Regions from separate parts of the Serratia sp. 2723 genome, predicted to be linked through region 1. Evidence: predicted binding sites of a transcription regulator. Region 1 holds the regulator's gene; the other holds the start of a gene.
What was found. The regulator Fur, encoded in region 1, represses iron uptake genes when iron is present. The targets are predictions, from matches to a motif close to ATAATAATGAGAACNACTATCAA.

Region 2: the regulator Fur is predicted to act here: its motif matches at 6,540-6,562, upstream of fepD (Fe(3+)-siderophore ABC transporter permease).

What each region holds. Positions count from the first base shown of each region.
Region 1 covers NZ_JBNDIN010000003.1:56,127-64,035, reverse strand. Annotated here, with positions in the region: gene chiP (chitoporin ChiP) at 1-1,271, shown strand, start outside; gene chiQ (ChiQ/YbfN family lipoprotein) at 1,322-1,648, shown strand; gene ABIE29_RS05170 (beta-N-acetylhexosaminidase) at 1,667-4,330, shown strand; gene fur (ferric iron uptake transcriptional regulator) at 4,475-4,921, opposite strand; gene fldA (flavodoxin FldA) at 5,231-5,770, opposite strand; gene ybfE (LexA regulated protein) at 5,974-6,261, opposite strand; gene ybfF (esterase) at 6,509-7,291, opposite strand; gene seqA (replication initiation negative regulator SeqA) at 7,532-7,909, shown strand, end outside.
Region 2 covers NZ_JBNDIN010000027.1:952-8,860, forward strand. Annotated here, with positions in the region: gene dhbA (2,3-dihydro-2,3-dihydroxybenzoate dehydrogenase) at 1-308, opposite strand, end outside; gene ABIE29_RS23245 (isochorismatase family protein) at 308-1,162, opposite strand; gene ABIE29_RS23250 ((2,3-dihydroxybenzoyl)adenylate synthase) at 1,166-2,794, opposite strand; gene ABIE29_RS23255 (isochorismate synthase) at 2,805-4,013, opposite strand; gene fepB (Fe2+-enterobactin ABC transporter substrate-binding protein) at 4,208-5,167, shown strand; gene entS (enterobactin transporter EntS) at 5,154-6,422, opposite strand; gene fepD (Fe(3+)-siderophore ABC transporter permease) at 6,583-7,656, shown strand; gene fepG (iron-enterobactin ABC transporter permease) at 7,658-7,909, shown strand, end outside.

The sequences.
Region 1 (7,909 bases):
CGCTGACCGGTGGGGTGTATTACTGGCAACGTCAACGCGATCGCAAAGACGTTGAAACCGGTGAGTTTAAAACCAACCTCTCTCACTCTACCTGGAACGCCAACCTGGATTTCACCTCCGGTTATGCGGCGGACATGTTCGGTATCGATGTGGCGGCGTTCACCGCCATAGAAATGGCGGAATCCAGCGAGAGTGGCCACCCAAACGAAATTGCGTTCTCCAGCCGTAACCGTACCTATGACGAAGATTACTCCGGCGATAAAAGCGGTATCAGCCTGTATAAAGCAGCCGGTAAGTTCAAGTATGGCCCGGTCTGGGCGCGTGCCGGTTATATCCAGCCAAGCGGGCAAACGTTGCTGGCCCCGCACTGGAGCCTTATGCCGGGTACCTACCAGGGTGCCGAAGCCGGTGCCAACTTTGACTATGGCGATTCAGGTGCGCTGAGTTTTTCCTACATGTGGACCAACAAGTACAAAGCGCCTTGGCACATCGAGATGGACGACTTCCGTCAGAACGATCGCAAGACCGACGTTTCCTACCTGCACTCGCTGGGTGCCAAATACGATTTCAAGAACAACCTGGTGCTGGAAGCCGCATTTGGCCAGGCGCAAGGCTACGTGAATCAGTATTTCACCAAGGCGTCTTACAAGTTTGATCTGGCCGGTAATCCGCTGACCACCAGCTACCAGTTTTACGGCGCTGAAGACCGTATCGGTGACAATAGCGATCCGAACAGCATCTATGATGGCCTGGCGTGGTTGCAGGCACTGACCTTCGGTTATACCACCGGCCAGTTCAACTGGCGTCTGGAAGGCACCATGGTCAAGGCGGAAGGTAACCAAGGCTTCTTCCTGCAGCGTATGACCCCGACCTATGCCTCCTCAAACGGCCGCCTCGATATCTGGTGGGATAACCGCTCCGACTTTAACGCCAACGGCGAAAAAGCCGTGTTCGGTGGCGTGATGTATGACCTGAGCAATTGGAACCTGCCTGGTATGGCCGTCGGCGCTTCCTACGTTTACGCCTGGGACGCCAAGCCAAGCACCAATCCGATTTACGATCAGAGCCAGCGCCTGAGAGAGAGTGCTTACAGCCTGGATGCGATGTACACCATGCAGGACGGGCGCGCCAAAGGCACCCTGTTCAAACTGCACTTCACGCAGTATGACAACCATTCCGATATCCCAAGCTGGGGCGGCGGTTACGGCAACATCTTCCAGGACGAGAAAGACGTCAAATTCATCGTTATCGCACCGTTCACCATCTTCTAATGCACTCCCCGGTGGCCAGGCTGCCGGGGAAATGTCACAGGACTTTAACCATGAAAAAACTGATGCTGATTATGGCTGCGGTTGCCGGGCTTAGCGCCTGCTCGCAATCTGCCGCGCCCCCGGAAGATGTCAAGCTGCGCCAGGCCTACAGCGCCTGTATCAATACCGCAGAAGGTTCGCCAGAAAAATTGCAGGCCTGCCAGGCGGTGCTGAACGTGTTGAAGCAAGAGAAACAGCATCAACAGTTCGCTGAACAGGAAACCGTGCGGGTGCTGGATTATCAAAGCTGCATCCAGGCCGCCCATACCGGCAATGGCCAGGCGTATGACGCCAAATGCGGCAAGCTGTGGAAAGAAATTCGCGCAAACAACAACTGATTACGCAAGAGGTTGCAGATGAACAAGTTTAAGATGAGTGCTCTCGCCGCCCTGACGGCTACCTTTGGACTCTTGGGCAGTGTAGGTTCTGCCATGGCCAGCCAGCAGGTGGTTGATCAACTCAGCCAGTTGCAGGTCAATTTGAAAATGTTGGATAACCGTGCCGCTGAGAACGGCGTGGACTGTGCCAAGCTGGGTGCCGACTGGGCGTCCTGCCACAAGGTGCTGATCACCTTGACCAACGGCAATCAGGAAATCAAAGATAAAGACTGGGCGATCTATTTCCACAGCCCGCGCCAGACGCTGAAGGTCGATAACGACCAGTTCAAAATCACCCACATTACCGGCGATCTGTATAAGCTGGAGCCGACGGACAAATTCACCAGCTTCCCGGCCAACCAGGCGGTGGAAATTCCGATTATTGCCGAATACTGGCAGCTGTTCCGCACCGACTTCCTGCCGCGCTGGTATGCCACTTCCGGCGATGCTCAGCCGAAGATCCTGTCAAATACCGATACCGAAGATGTTCACCAGTTTGTTGCCCCGTTCACCGGTGACCAGTGGAAGCGTACCAAGGATGACAACAACATTCTGATGGTGCCGGAAAGCCGCTTCACCAAGAACCAGGATCTGAAAGTGTTGCCGATGGCATCGCTGCGTGGGCAAATCATCCCAACCCCGATGGAAGTTAAAGTCCATGCGAAGGATATTGACCTGAGCAAAGGCGTGGCGTTGGAACTGAGCGCCTTGGCCAAGCCAGCGGCAGATGCAGCAGCCGAGCGTTTTGCCCTGTTGGGCATTGAGAGCCAGGAGAGCGGTTATCCGATCAAGACGGATATTAAGCCCGCTGCATTCAAAGGCGATCGGGCCGTGCCAGGTGCCTACCAACTGAAGATCGGCGAGAAAGGTGCCGAGATCGTCGGTTTCGATCAGACTGGGGTGTTCTATGGTCTGCAATCCATCCTGTCGCTAATCCCTTCGGATGGTAGCAAGAAGATCGCGACGCTGGATGCCAAAGATGCACCGCGCTTCCAATACCGCGGCATCTTCCTGGACGTGGCGCGTAACTTCCACCAAAAAGACGCCGTATTGCGCCTGCTGGATCAGATGGCAGCCTACAAGCTGAACAAATTCCACTTCCACCTGACGGATGATGAAGGTTGGCGTATTGAGATCCCTGGCCTGCCAGAGTTGACCGAAGTGGGCGGCCAGCGTTGCCATGACCTGAGTGAAACCACCTGCCTGATGCCGCAATATGGCTCTGGCCCGGCACCGCACGGTGGTTTCTTCTCCCGTCAGGACTATATCGACATCGTTAAATATGCTCAGGCGCGCCAGATTGAAGTGATCCCTGAGATCGACATGCCAGCGCACGCTCGTGCAGCGATTATTTCCATGGAAGCTCGCTACAAGAAACTGCTTGCCGAAGGGAAAGAGAAAGAGGCTAACGAGTTCCGCCTGGTGGATCCGACCGATACCTCCAATACCACCTCGGTGCAGTACTTCAACCGCCAGAGCTACCTGAACCCATGCCTGGATTCGTCCAAGAGCTTTGTGGACAAAGTGATTGGTGAAGTGGCCCAGATGCACAAAGAGGCCGGCCAACCGCTGAAAACCTGGCACTTTGGTGGGGACGAAGCGAAGAACATCCGTCTGGGTGCTGGCTATACCGACGTGAAAAAACCGGAAGCGGGCAAGGGTATCCTCGATCTGAGCAAAGAAGACAAGCCGTGGGCCAAGTCGCAGGTTTGCCAGGCCATCATCAAAGACGGCAAGGTGGCAGATATGGAACACCTGCCAAGCTACTTCGGTCTGGAAGTCAGCCAGTTGGTGAAAGCGCACGGCATTGACAGAATGCAGGCGTGGCAGGACGGCCTGAAAGATGCCAAAGACTCGAAGGCCTTTGCGACCAAGCATGTGGCGGTGAACTTCTGGGATACCCTGTACTGGGGTGGTTTCGACTCGGCTAACGACTGGGCGAACAAGGGTTATGACGTGGTGATCTCTAACCCGGACTACGTCTATATGGACTTCCCATATGAAGTCAGCCCGGACGAACACGGTTATTACTGGGGCACCCGCTTCAGCGACGAGCAGAAGATCTTCAGCTTTGCGCCGAACAACCTGCCGCAGAACGCCGAAACCTCGGTTGACCGTGACGGTAACCACTTCACCGCCAAGAGCGACAAACCATGGCCGGGCGCATATGGTCTTTCCGCACAACTGTGGAGCGAAGTCGTGCGTACCGACCAGCAGATGGAATACATGATTTACCCACGTGCAGTGTCGCTTGCAGAGCGTGCATGGCACCGCGCCAGCTGGGAGCAGGATTACAAAGCTGGCCGTGAGTACAAAGGTGGCGAAACCCACCAGGTCGATACCAAAACCCTGGACCAGGACTGGCTGCGCTTTGCTAACCTGATTGGTCAACGTGAGCTGGCCAAGATGGATAAAGCGGGCGTGAGCTATCGCCTGCCGGTTCCAGGTGCACGTATCGTCGGTGGTCAGTTGGAAGCGAATATTTCTCTGCCAGGTTTGGGGATTGAATATTCCACCGACGGCGGCAAACAGTGGCAGCGCTATGACGATAAAGCGCGCCCTGCGGTAGCGGGTGACGTGCAAATCCGTGCAATCAGCCCGGACGGCAAACGCTTCAGCCGCGCCGAACCGGTGAAAGCGTAAAATAGTGCGAGGTGAGAGCAAACTGCAATAGTGATCATTGAGTGGATATTTTTCCCCGGGCCTGTCCGGGGATTTTTTTCTCTGTCATCCGGGCATAAAAAAACCGCCATGTAGGCGGTTTTCGCGTTCTGGCGCGGGCCAGAATCAATTCTTGTCGTGCAGCGCTTCGTTCTCGCGGCAATCGCCGGTTTCACAGTGGCCGTACAGGTACAGGCTGTGGTTGGTGAGCTTGATACCGTGTTGCTTGGCGATATCGCGCTGACGCACTTCGATGGATTCGTCGCTGAACTCGATCACTTTGCCGCAGTCCAGGCAAATCAGGTGATCGTGGTGGTGTTGCTGAGTCAGTTCGAATACCGACTTGCCGCCTTCAAAATTGTGGCGTGTCACAATACCTGCGTCGTCAAACTGGTTCAGCACGCGGTATACCGTGGCCAGGCCAATTTCTTCGCCCATATCTATCAGTTTTTTGTACAGATCTTCCGCACTGACGTGATGGCATGCCGGATCCTGCAAGACTTCCAGGATTTTGAGTCGCGGAAGAGTGACTTTTAAGCCAGCCTTCTTCAATGCGGAGTTGTTATCAGTCATGCGGATTCAGTCCTGTTACTATGCTAATCAAGTTGAGGCGTTCTCGCCTATGGCATCGGTCGGCACAAAGCGTTAATCGCGTCTCATTATAGAACCGGTTGCTGCAAATAGAAACCGCCGGTTGTTAACAAACATATCTTTGCACTTTTACAGGGTAATCATGCAAAGCTTTGATGGATGGGATAAACCGATGTCTTAGTCTACCGTGGCGAGGCAGGAAGTTACAAACTTGTAGCTTCTATTGCTCTAATCCGTGATGCCGATAACAGAAGGGCGCAGTATACGGCGCCCCTACAATATGTTCAGAGCTTAGCCGACGATCTCGGCCAGGCTCAGCTCTTCACTGATTTGCTTGACCCAGGCGTCTACGCGTTCGTTGGTCAGCTCAGGTTGACGATCTTCGTCAATGGCCAGCCCGATAAAGTGATCGTCATCTGCCAGACCCTTGGAGGCTTCGAAATGGTAGCCTTTGGTTGGCCAATGGCCGACGATGGCCGCACCGCGTGGTTCAATGATGTCGCGGATGGTGCCCATCGCATCGCAGAAATATTCCGCGTAGTCTTCCTGATCGCCACAGCCAAACAGCGCTACCAGCTTGCCGTTAAAGTCGATATCTTCCAGCGTCGGGAAGAAATCATCCCAGTCGCACTGTGCTTCGCCGTAGTACCAGGTTGGGATACCGAGCAGCAGGATGTCAAACGCTGCCAGATCTTCTTTACTGCTTTTGGCGATGTCGTGGATTTCTGCCACGTCGTTGCCGAATTTTTGCTGAAGCGTCTTTTGGATCATCTTGGCAATGTTTTCGGTATTGCCAGTGTCGCTGCCAAAGAAAATGCCTACATGAGCCATAGTGAGAATAACCTTTTAATTCAAATGAATGTATTGCGTAAACGCGGCCTGAGGCGCTGCCAAGGGAAGGCTTGCTCAGCCGTAAATGCGTATCATGCCAGAAATTTGCCCTGAGGTTTTATCGCGTTTATGCGATGCCTCAGCGGAGGTGGAACCGATCTGGCGTCATCCTTAACGCCGTGCCGCGCGTGCGGCAGCAGAGATCAGTGTTCTGGCTGTTCTTCCGCCAGTTGGGCCAACAGCATTTGTTCGATCAATTCGCTGCGGCTGATATTGCGCTGGTCGGCCAGTTTGTTCAGAGCATCTACCGCGTCTGCGTTGATTTTCAGCTCCACACGCCGTAATCCACGCACTTTGTCCCGTCGTAGCTGATTGCGCTTATTAATTCTAAGCTGTTCATCACGGGAAAGCGGGTTGGTTTTCGGGCGCCCTGGACGGCGTTCATCTGCGAACAAATCCAGCGTCGTGCGATCCGTTTGTTCTTTTGCCATTGTTGCGCTACTGCAAGGGAGTTTGCATCAAAAAGCGGTTTACGCTTCCTGACGGTTTGATTTACACAATTCGGGCCAATAAACCCTAACCCAAATTCGCCCCCAGCCAAGCGCAGCTTCACACCTGGACAGGGTGGCAAAATTATAGCGCGCCATATTACCCCAGCAGATGGAGCAACGACAATGCCTAACTTAGCCACAAACGCGCTAAGCTATTCTGTCTAGCGCGTTTTTTCGCCATTTAAGCTCACGGTTGGTCAATAAAACGGTGGATTGCCCGTAATACGGCGTCCGGTTTCTCTGCATGGACCCAGTGGCCGGAGCCTGCAACCACATAGGCGCGAGCCTGCGGGAACTGACGGGCGATGTCATCGCGGTAGCTATCCTGTACGTAAGGCGAGAGACCACCACGGATAAACAGCGTCGGGTGTGGCCAGGGGGGAACCTCTTTCCAGCCGATAATATTCTCATATTGCTCGATCAACACCGGCAGGTTGAACCGCCAACTGCCGGCATGGAAAGATTTCAACAGAAACTGGATCACACCTTCCTCATCCAGCGTGGCCCGCATGAGCTGCGCAGCCTGCTGACGCTGGGTGATACCCGCATCGGTGACGGCTTGCAGTGCGGTAAAGATCTGGTCATGGCGGCGAGTGTCGTAATCCACCGGGGCGATATCGATCGCCACCAGCCGTTCAATCCGCTCTGGGGCTAGTGCGGTCAACGCCATCGCCGCTTTGCCGCCCATCGAGTGACCGATCACGATGGCTCGCTCGATTTGCAAGTCGTCTAACAGCGTTAACAGATCCTGTGCCATCGCCGGGTAGGTCATCTCCGCTGCGCGCGGTGACAGCCCGTGATTGCGCAGATCGACCTTGATCACCGTATGCTGTTGGTTCAGATCGCGGGCCAGCACGCCCAGGTTATCCAGATTACCGAACAGACCGTGGATCAGGACGATTGGCAAGGTCGCGGGTGTGGCGGCCTCTGAGGCCAGTAATTGATAATGTAATTTCATGGCAAAGTTCATGACTTGATAACATTTAGTTAGGTTATCATGATTGCAGAGATATTGGTTTGCTCGCGCAATTTTGCTGTTATTTCATGGTATGGTGAATAGCTGGCGGCCAAGACGGTAGGCAATTGTCTGCTTTTGCCGTTTGGGGCAACATTGTGGTGTTCGCTCCCGCGCTTTTAACCTTATAATCCCATGGCTTGAATGCACGAGCTGGCTTCAGGTTCATAAGTAGAAAAAACGTACTGGATAAAGATGAAAACTATTGAAGTCGACGAAGAACTTTACCGCTATATTGCCAGCCACACGCAACATATTGGTGAAAGTGCGTCTGATATTTTACGGCGTATGTTGAAGTTTACCGCAGGCCAACCTGTGCGCACGGCCCCTGTGGTTGCCGGTGGGCAGGCCGAGCCGTCAGCGGTTGCCATTGCTGCACAGCGGCCGCGCGATCGCGTACGTGCCGTGCGCGAACTGCTGCTGTCGGACGAATATGCCGAGCAGAGCAAAGCTGTAAATCGTTTTATGCTGGTACTTTCCACCTTGTACACCCTTGATGCGGCGGGGTTTGCCGCGGCAACGGATTTGTTGCATGGTCGTACCCGTACCTATTTTGCTGGCGATCAGCAAACG
Region 2 (7,909 bases), on a different contig from region 1:
CAGGCCAGCCAGTCCGCATTGCTGGTTTCATCGGTCAGCCCCAGGCGCAGAACGCCGGCCCCATTGACCAACACGTCCAACCGCTCATGTTCCGCCAATAAGCGCTGGCAAACGCTATCTACCGCAGCGGCGTCGGTGATATCCAACACCTCGGTGCGGAACGGGTAGTCCAGATCGCCAAAATGCAGATCGAAGCCGATAACATCGGCCCCGCTCTGGGCAAATGCCAATGCAGTTTGATAACCAATTCCCGCCCCGGCACCGGTCACCCAAACACGTTTACCGGTAAATTCCTGTTCATTGGCCATCAGGATCTCCTCTCGGAAAGCAGTGCCCACCAGCTATCGATAGTCGGTGATTTGGCCAGCGCGATAAAATCGATATCTTCACGAATTTTACGCCAGCGGGTTGCCAACTCCATGATACGCACCGAATCCAGACCGTAATCGATCAGGTTTTCGTCATTGCCGATGTCTTCGCTATCTTCATCGAGCAACGGGATAATTTGCTGGCGCAGCGCATTGATGCTGCCAATTCCGGGTAGCAGATCGGCGGTGGTCACCACGCGGCCACAGCGCCCGGCGGTGTAACGCAAGGCCATCAGGTGTTCCTCACGGGAGAAGTCCGCCAGGCCGTCGGCCACCATAAACGGTTTGATGTTGCGCATAAAGGCGTCGATAGCCGTGGTCATGCAACCGATATGCGCATACACGCCGCAGATAATCAGCTGATCGCGCCCGCTTTCTTGCAGGATCTCTTGCAATGGCGAGCGATGGAACGCGCTGTAACGCCATTTCACCAGCACCGTATCGTCAGCTTCCGGTGCCAATTCGCTGACCACAGCCTGCTGCTCCGGGTGCTTGTTCAGTCCCGGCCCCCACATATCATTCAACAAGGCACGGTCCTCATCACTTTGCTGATTAGGCTGCGCGGTATAAAACACCGGGATACCCTGCTGCTTGCAGTAGCGGCGCAGAGCGGCGATGTTCTCGACTACCTGTTTGATCAGCGGGCTGTCTTCGCCCCAGAAATTGAGGAAATATTGCTGCATGTCGTGGATCAGCAGTGCTGCGCGCTGTGGCTCGAAGGCCCAGTTAACCTTGTTAACCGGCAGTTCGCCAGGCGTTGGCAACGCATAATCGGTAAGTTTAGGGATCGCCATGACTTATTCTCCTTTGGCCTGAGCCAGTTGTTGCGCTTCCAGGCGTTCACGCAGCAGTTTTTTATCGACTTTTCCGACCGGGGTTAACGGTAGTGACTCCACCTGAATAAAGCGGTCGGGCAATTTAAATTCGGCCACACCCTGCTCACGCAGATGGCGGCGCAGCACCACGGGTTTGACGGCCTCGTGCGCGATGACAAAGGCGCAGCTTTTTTCACCCATCAGATCGTCCGGCATCGACACCAGCGCGGCGTTAATCACCGCCGGATGGCGCAGCAGCAGGTTTTCAATTTCTTCTGCAGCAATCTTTTCGCCACCACGGTTGATTTGGTCTTTCTGCCGCCCTTGCACCTGCACATAGCCGTCCGCCGCCAGGCTGATCAGATCGCCGGAACAGTAGAAGCCGTTCTCGTCAAAGGCTTCGGCATTATGCTCAGGGCTTTGGTAGTAGCCGCGGAAAGTGTATGGCCCACGCGTCATCAGGCGGCCAGTCTCCCCTACAGGTAGCGGATTACCCTGCTCATCTGCCACCCATAGTTCATCGTCCGGACACATTGGCGTGCCTTGGGTGGTGAGAATGTGTTGGTCGTCGTCATCCAGCAATGTGTAGTTCACCAGCCCTTCGGCCATGCCAAACACCTGCTGCAACTGGCAGCCGATCTCGTTGCGTATGCGGGCCGCCAGGGTTTCCCCCAATTTTGCGCCGCCAACCTGCAGCAGCGTCAGGCTGGCCAACGGCTGATTGCTGCCCCACTCTTCGATCGCCTGTAGCCACAGGGTAACGGCAGGCGGCACCAGTGCGGTGACCGTGATCTGATGCTGTTCGATCAGTTTGAAACATTGGGCTGCCGCGGGATCGCTGGCAAACACCACCAGACCGGCACCGTAGAACACCCCCAACACGCCCGGAGAGCTCATTGGGTAGTTGTGGGCCACTGGCAATGCACATAGATAGCGGGTAGCGCTGTCGAAGCGACAAATCTCCACGCTGCGGCGAATGCTGTAGTAATAATCGTTATGGGTGCGCGGGATCAGCTTCGGCGTACCGGTGCTGCCACCAGAAAGCTGGAAAAACGCCACCCGATCGGCAGCCGTTGGCGTCGGTTCAAAAGCACCGAGTTCCTCTTCCAGCCAAGCGGCCAATGCCTGTTCACCTTCGGCCTGATTACGCAGCCCAACCACCCGTAGCGAAGGATGTTGTTCCCTGAACGTATCCAGGAACTGATCCTGCGCGAACAGGGCATGATCGCGATCGGCAATCAACAGCGCAGGCTTGATTTGGCTGGCATAGGCGTTCAGTTCACTGCGCTGATGGCTGAACAGAGCATTCACCGGCACCACACCGATTTTCAGCAGGGCAAAGAACACCACGTAGAATTCAACCACGTTGCCAAGCTGAACCAACGCAGTATCACCGGATCGCAGCCCACGCCGTAACAGGGCGGCGGCTAGACGGTCGGAAAGCTGTTCCAGTTGGCGATAGCTTAAGCTGCGCTGCGGGTCGGTCATCGCAATAGCGTCGTTATCTGCCTGACGGGACAAGATGTCGGTCAATGGCCGATCGATCCAATAGCCGCGTTCGCGGTAACGGCGCGCGAACTCTTCAGGCCAGGGGGTAAAAGCAATTGTCATGGAGGACTCTCTATCCTTGATTTAGGCCAAACGCACGTAGAATGGTGCTGAGTTTGGTGCCAGTTTCGTGCCATTCGGACTGTGGGGAAGAGTCCTGCACGATGCCGGCACCGGCAAACAGGCGTACCTGATTACCCTTGACGGTGCCGCAACGGATGGTGACGACCCATTCTCCGTTGCCCTCGGCGTCGCACCAGCCGACGATGCCACCAAACAGCTGCCGGTCAAACGGCTCAAGCTGTTCGATCAGATCCCGCGCTGCCAGCGTTGGAGTACCGCATAATGCCGGCGTCGGATGCAGCAGACAGGCTAGTGACAGAGCATTCTCTGCCCGATCGGCCACTTCACCATCGATGGGTGTCGAAAGATGCCACAACGTGGTGGTACTGAGTAGTTCGGGGGTTGCGGGAATATGCAAATGACTGCAACGCCCGGCCAAGACCTGGCGCATGCCTTCGGTTACGATTTGGTGTTCATAGCGGTCTTTACCCGAAACCAGCAGTTGTTCGCTGACCGCCCGATCCCGCAGCGGATCCCTTTCGCGCCGTGCCGAACCCGCCAGAGGATTGGAATGGAACTGGTCGCCAAATTTACGCAGCAGCAGCTCCGGGCTGGCTCCCACCAATGCCCCCTCTGCCAGCGGCACGTGGAAATGAAAGCCGTGGGGATTCTGGGCAATGATACGCGCCATCAACGCTTCGTGGTCTACCGGCTTGCTGGTTTCAATGTCCAACAAGCGGGCGAGCACCACCTTATCCAATTGATCACTGTTCGTTGCCTGTACGGCATCGCTAACCATCTGCATAAACTGCGGCTGCGCTGGCAACTCGGTTTGGTGGACAATCTCAGGGATCGGCCCCGCAGCAGGCACTAAACTGGCCTGCAGGGTTTCACGATCGAACCATTGCGTCTGTTGCGGGATAAACAGTGACGAGGGTTGACGAGTATCGAAAGGGATCGCGCCACACAGCAGCGGATCCTTGATGCCTGCCTTGCGGGCCTGTGCAAAGGCCTGCTGTATCGCCTGCTGGAATTGGCCTTGCAGGTCATCACCATCAACCGCAGGCAAGGTGATGCGGGCAAAACACCCTTGAGTGCTCAGACTGCGAAAAGGCGAGGTAAAAAAGAAACCTGAAGTCGGGGATATTGTAGCGGCCTGTGCCAGATCTACCCCCTGTTGCAGGTCCTTTTGCGCTGCGCCCTTAACGGCTACGTCCATAGGTACTTCCTCTTGTTTCATTAACAATAACCAATATAATAATGATTATCATTTGTATTGCATCCGCGATAAAGTACCTGCCAGAACTAACCATGTCAATAAACGTAACCTCTTCTGCTAACCTAGATTAAGGGTTAAACTTGGTGGTTTCAGACCAATGAATAATAATCATTCGGATTAAAAGGATCTCACCGATGTCAATTCCCCTGCGGCTCAGTCTGGCGTTGTTTGGCCTGCTGGTTTTGAGCGTGGTCCAAGCCGAGACTCAAGCCTGGCCGCGCAGTATCGAAACCTCGCACGGCGTTATCACCCTTGACCAACCGCCACAGCGTATCGTTTCCACCAGCGTGACGGTCACTGGTACGTTGTTGGCGATCGACGCCCCAGTGATCGCCAGCGGAGCCACCAGCCCAAACAATAGGCTGTCGGATCAGCAGGGCTTTTTCCACCAGTGGGGAGAGATTGCGGCCAAACGCGGAGTGAAACGGCTCTATATTGGTGAACCCAACGCCGAGGCGATCGCCGGTGAGGCACCGGACCTGATTGTGATGTCCGCTACCGGGGCCGATTCTGCGGTGCGCCTGTACGATCAGCTGTCAGCCATCGCTCCGGTGCTGGTGGTGAACTACGACGATAAAAGCTGGCAGGAACTGGCCAACATCCTTGGCGTAGCGACCGGCCATGAAGCACAAGCGGAGAAGATCGTCAGCGAGTTTGATCGCCGTGAGAAAACGCTGAAACAGCAGATGACATTGCCACCACAGCCCATAACGGCACTGGTGTTTCGCAGCGATGGCAAGAACGCCAATCTGTGGAGCGCCGACTCATCCCAAGGGCAACTGCTGCAACAGCTAGGATTTACCCTGGCCACCTTGCCGCCCAAACTCAACGCCAGCACCAGCCAAGGGGCGCGTAAAGACATCATCCAACTCGGCGGAGAAAATCTGGCTGAAGGCTTGAATGGCCAGACACTGCTGTTATTCGCCAACGACGAAAGCGATGTGCAGCGGCTGATGAGCAACAGTTTCCTGGCCCATCTGCCAGCAGTGGAGAGTAAACGGGTTTACGCGCTGGGGAACGACACCTTCCGTCTGGATTATTACAGCGCCAGCAACTTGCTGACGCGTCTGGAAAAGCTGTTTATTTCTCCGTAGCCGCAGTGGCGGGTTGGAGTTTCTCGCTCTGCCCGCCCATGCTCACGTTGCGCAGCCCGCGCATGGCAAACGCCAGCACCACAGCCAGCAGCGCCGCGCCAAAACCGAAGCTGGTCGAACTCATCGCTGGCAGCATAAATGCCCCCATCGCGCCAAGCAGCAAGGCACCAAGCGCATCCCCCACCACGTTCTGCGCGGTCCACAGGCCGTTAATCCGGCCCAGAAACGCGTCCGGCGTCAGATTTTGTATCAGGCCATATTGCAGCAGCGAGTTCAGCGCACTGAGGTAGCCAAACACCACCAGGCATAGCAGCGCCATGCCGTACCAAGGCATCAAGCCAAACAGCCCCACAGCTACGAAAGCCGCTATCGCCGTTATCAACATCATCCAGCCTGGCCGTGCCACCTGAGCCACCCGGCCACTGGTAAATGCGCCAATCGCCGCACCTAATGGCACCGCCGCATACATGATCCCCAAACTCTGGGTGGTGACCTGCCACATGCCCGAGATAGCTGGATATAACACGCGCACCGCACTAGCCATGGTCATCAGCGCACCAATCAGCGCCACCATGCCAATCACCTTGTTCTGGAACAGGAAGGTGAAGCCGCCGATCAGCGCCCGCAACGGATGTTCGCGAGGCTGGGGCGGCGGTGGCAACTGAGGCAATTTTAATAACGGGATCAAGGTGATCAACGTCCCCAAGGCCGCCAGCGCATAGTTCCAACTGATACCCGCCCCGGCGATCACCAGCCCGCCGATAGCGGGAGACAGAATCGACCCAAAGCGCACGGTCAGCATACTGATGGCACCGGCCTGCACGATATTCTCACGGCCAACGATGGCCGGTGTCGCGGCCAGCAACGCCGTCACGCCCACGGCACCAAAAAATCCGTCCCACACCGCGAGAAGGTAAATGGCCGTTAGTGAAGGCGCTGGCAACGCAGCATTGAGGCACAGGCCAAGAAAACCCACGCCACAGGTTGAGCGCGCAAACAGGATCAGGCGACGGCGTTCATAGCGATCGGCCAACACTCCTCCCATCAGCAAACCGGCAAACATGCCGCTGCCCGCCAGGGTTACCGCCAGCCCAACCAACAGGGTTGAGCCGGTTAACGCCTGGATCTGCACCGGAATGGCTATCGCCATCAGGCCCAATGCCAGGATCGAAATAAAACGGGCAGAGAATACGGCACGAAAAGCGGGGTTGGTCCTAAGCAGGCCAAAATCGAGCAAAATAGAGGGTTTATTCATCTGGTAATCACCACAACTTATATCCTTGATCTTCCACAAACAATGACACGATATTCGATAGGCACGGTGCTAGTGCTGGCCAGGCTGCCATGCTACCATAGATAAACATAATCAATAATGATAATAGATATCATTGATATTCAATTAATAATGGGCTGTCATGTTCCGGCTTACACCTAATTGCTCTCCACCGCTTCCCGACCGCAGGGGCATACTGTTTCTGGGGTTATCCCGCGCCTTCTGGCAGCGCCTGTTTGGCCTGCTGTGCGCCATTGTCGTGCTTTTAGCCGTAATTGTGCTCAGCCTGTCGCTGGGGGCTAAATCCATTCCTTTCAGTAACGTCGTTGCCGCGCTGAGCGGCCAATGCAGCGGCGCAGACTGCGTCATCATTACCGAAGCCCGCCTGCCACGCACGCTGATCGGCATATTGGCTGGCATCGCGCTTGGGCTGGCTGGCGCGCTGATGCAAACCCTCACCCGCAATCCGCTGGCGGATCCCGGCATTTTAGGCGTTAACTCCGGAGCCGGCTTCGCCGTTGTATTGGGCATAACCTTTTTTGGCGCGGCCACCGTCAGCCAGTATCTGTGGTTTGCCTTTGCCGGAGCGCTGTTTGCCTCGCTGCTGGTAGCGCTGGTAGGTGCTCTGGGTGGCAGCCGAGTTAATCCTGTGCGCCTGACGCTGGCTGGGGTGGCATTGGCTGCTGTGCTGGAAGGGATGACCACCGGCATCGCTCTGCTCAACCCTTTGGTGTTCGATCAGCTGCGTTTCTGGCAGGCCGGTTCACTCGACATTCAGAATATGGCGGTAGTACGCACCGTCGCATTGCCAATCCTGCTGGGCACGCTGATAACCCTGTGGCTTAGCAAGGCGCTGAACAGCTTGAGCATGGGGAGTGAATTAGCCGCGGCGCTCGGCACTGGCATTATCCGCACTCAACTGCTTGGCCTGATAGCTATTACGCTGCTGTGTGGCGGAGCTACCGCCGCCGTTGGCCCTATTGCCTTTGTCGGGCTGATGATGCCCCACATTGCCCGCCGCTTGGCGGGTTCCGAATTAAGTTGGATGTTACCCTGGACATTGGTTTTAACTCCAATCCTGCTACTTAGCGCTGATTTACTGGGGCGCTTTCTGGTCGCGGGGGAACTGCGGGTTTCCATTGTACTTTCCCTGATCGGCGCGCCGATGTTGATTATGTTGGTGCGTCAGCGCCGTATGTTCCGGCGGGGAGGATAAAATGAACCTGTTGGTTTCCCGCCAGATCCTCGCCAAAAAGCCGTTTCGGCTGGCGCGACCGTTGGCAACTGCCCTGCTGTTGTTATTCGCCTGCCTTGCGCTGGCGGTTTATGCCCTCGGTTCTGGTACCTTGCAGCTCAGCGCTGCGCAGGTGATCGACGCGTTACGCGGCGAAGGCCCGGCCAATCTTGCAGTGATCGTCACCCAGTGGCGTTTGCCACGTGTCGCCATGGCTTTACTGTTGGGGGCGGCG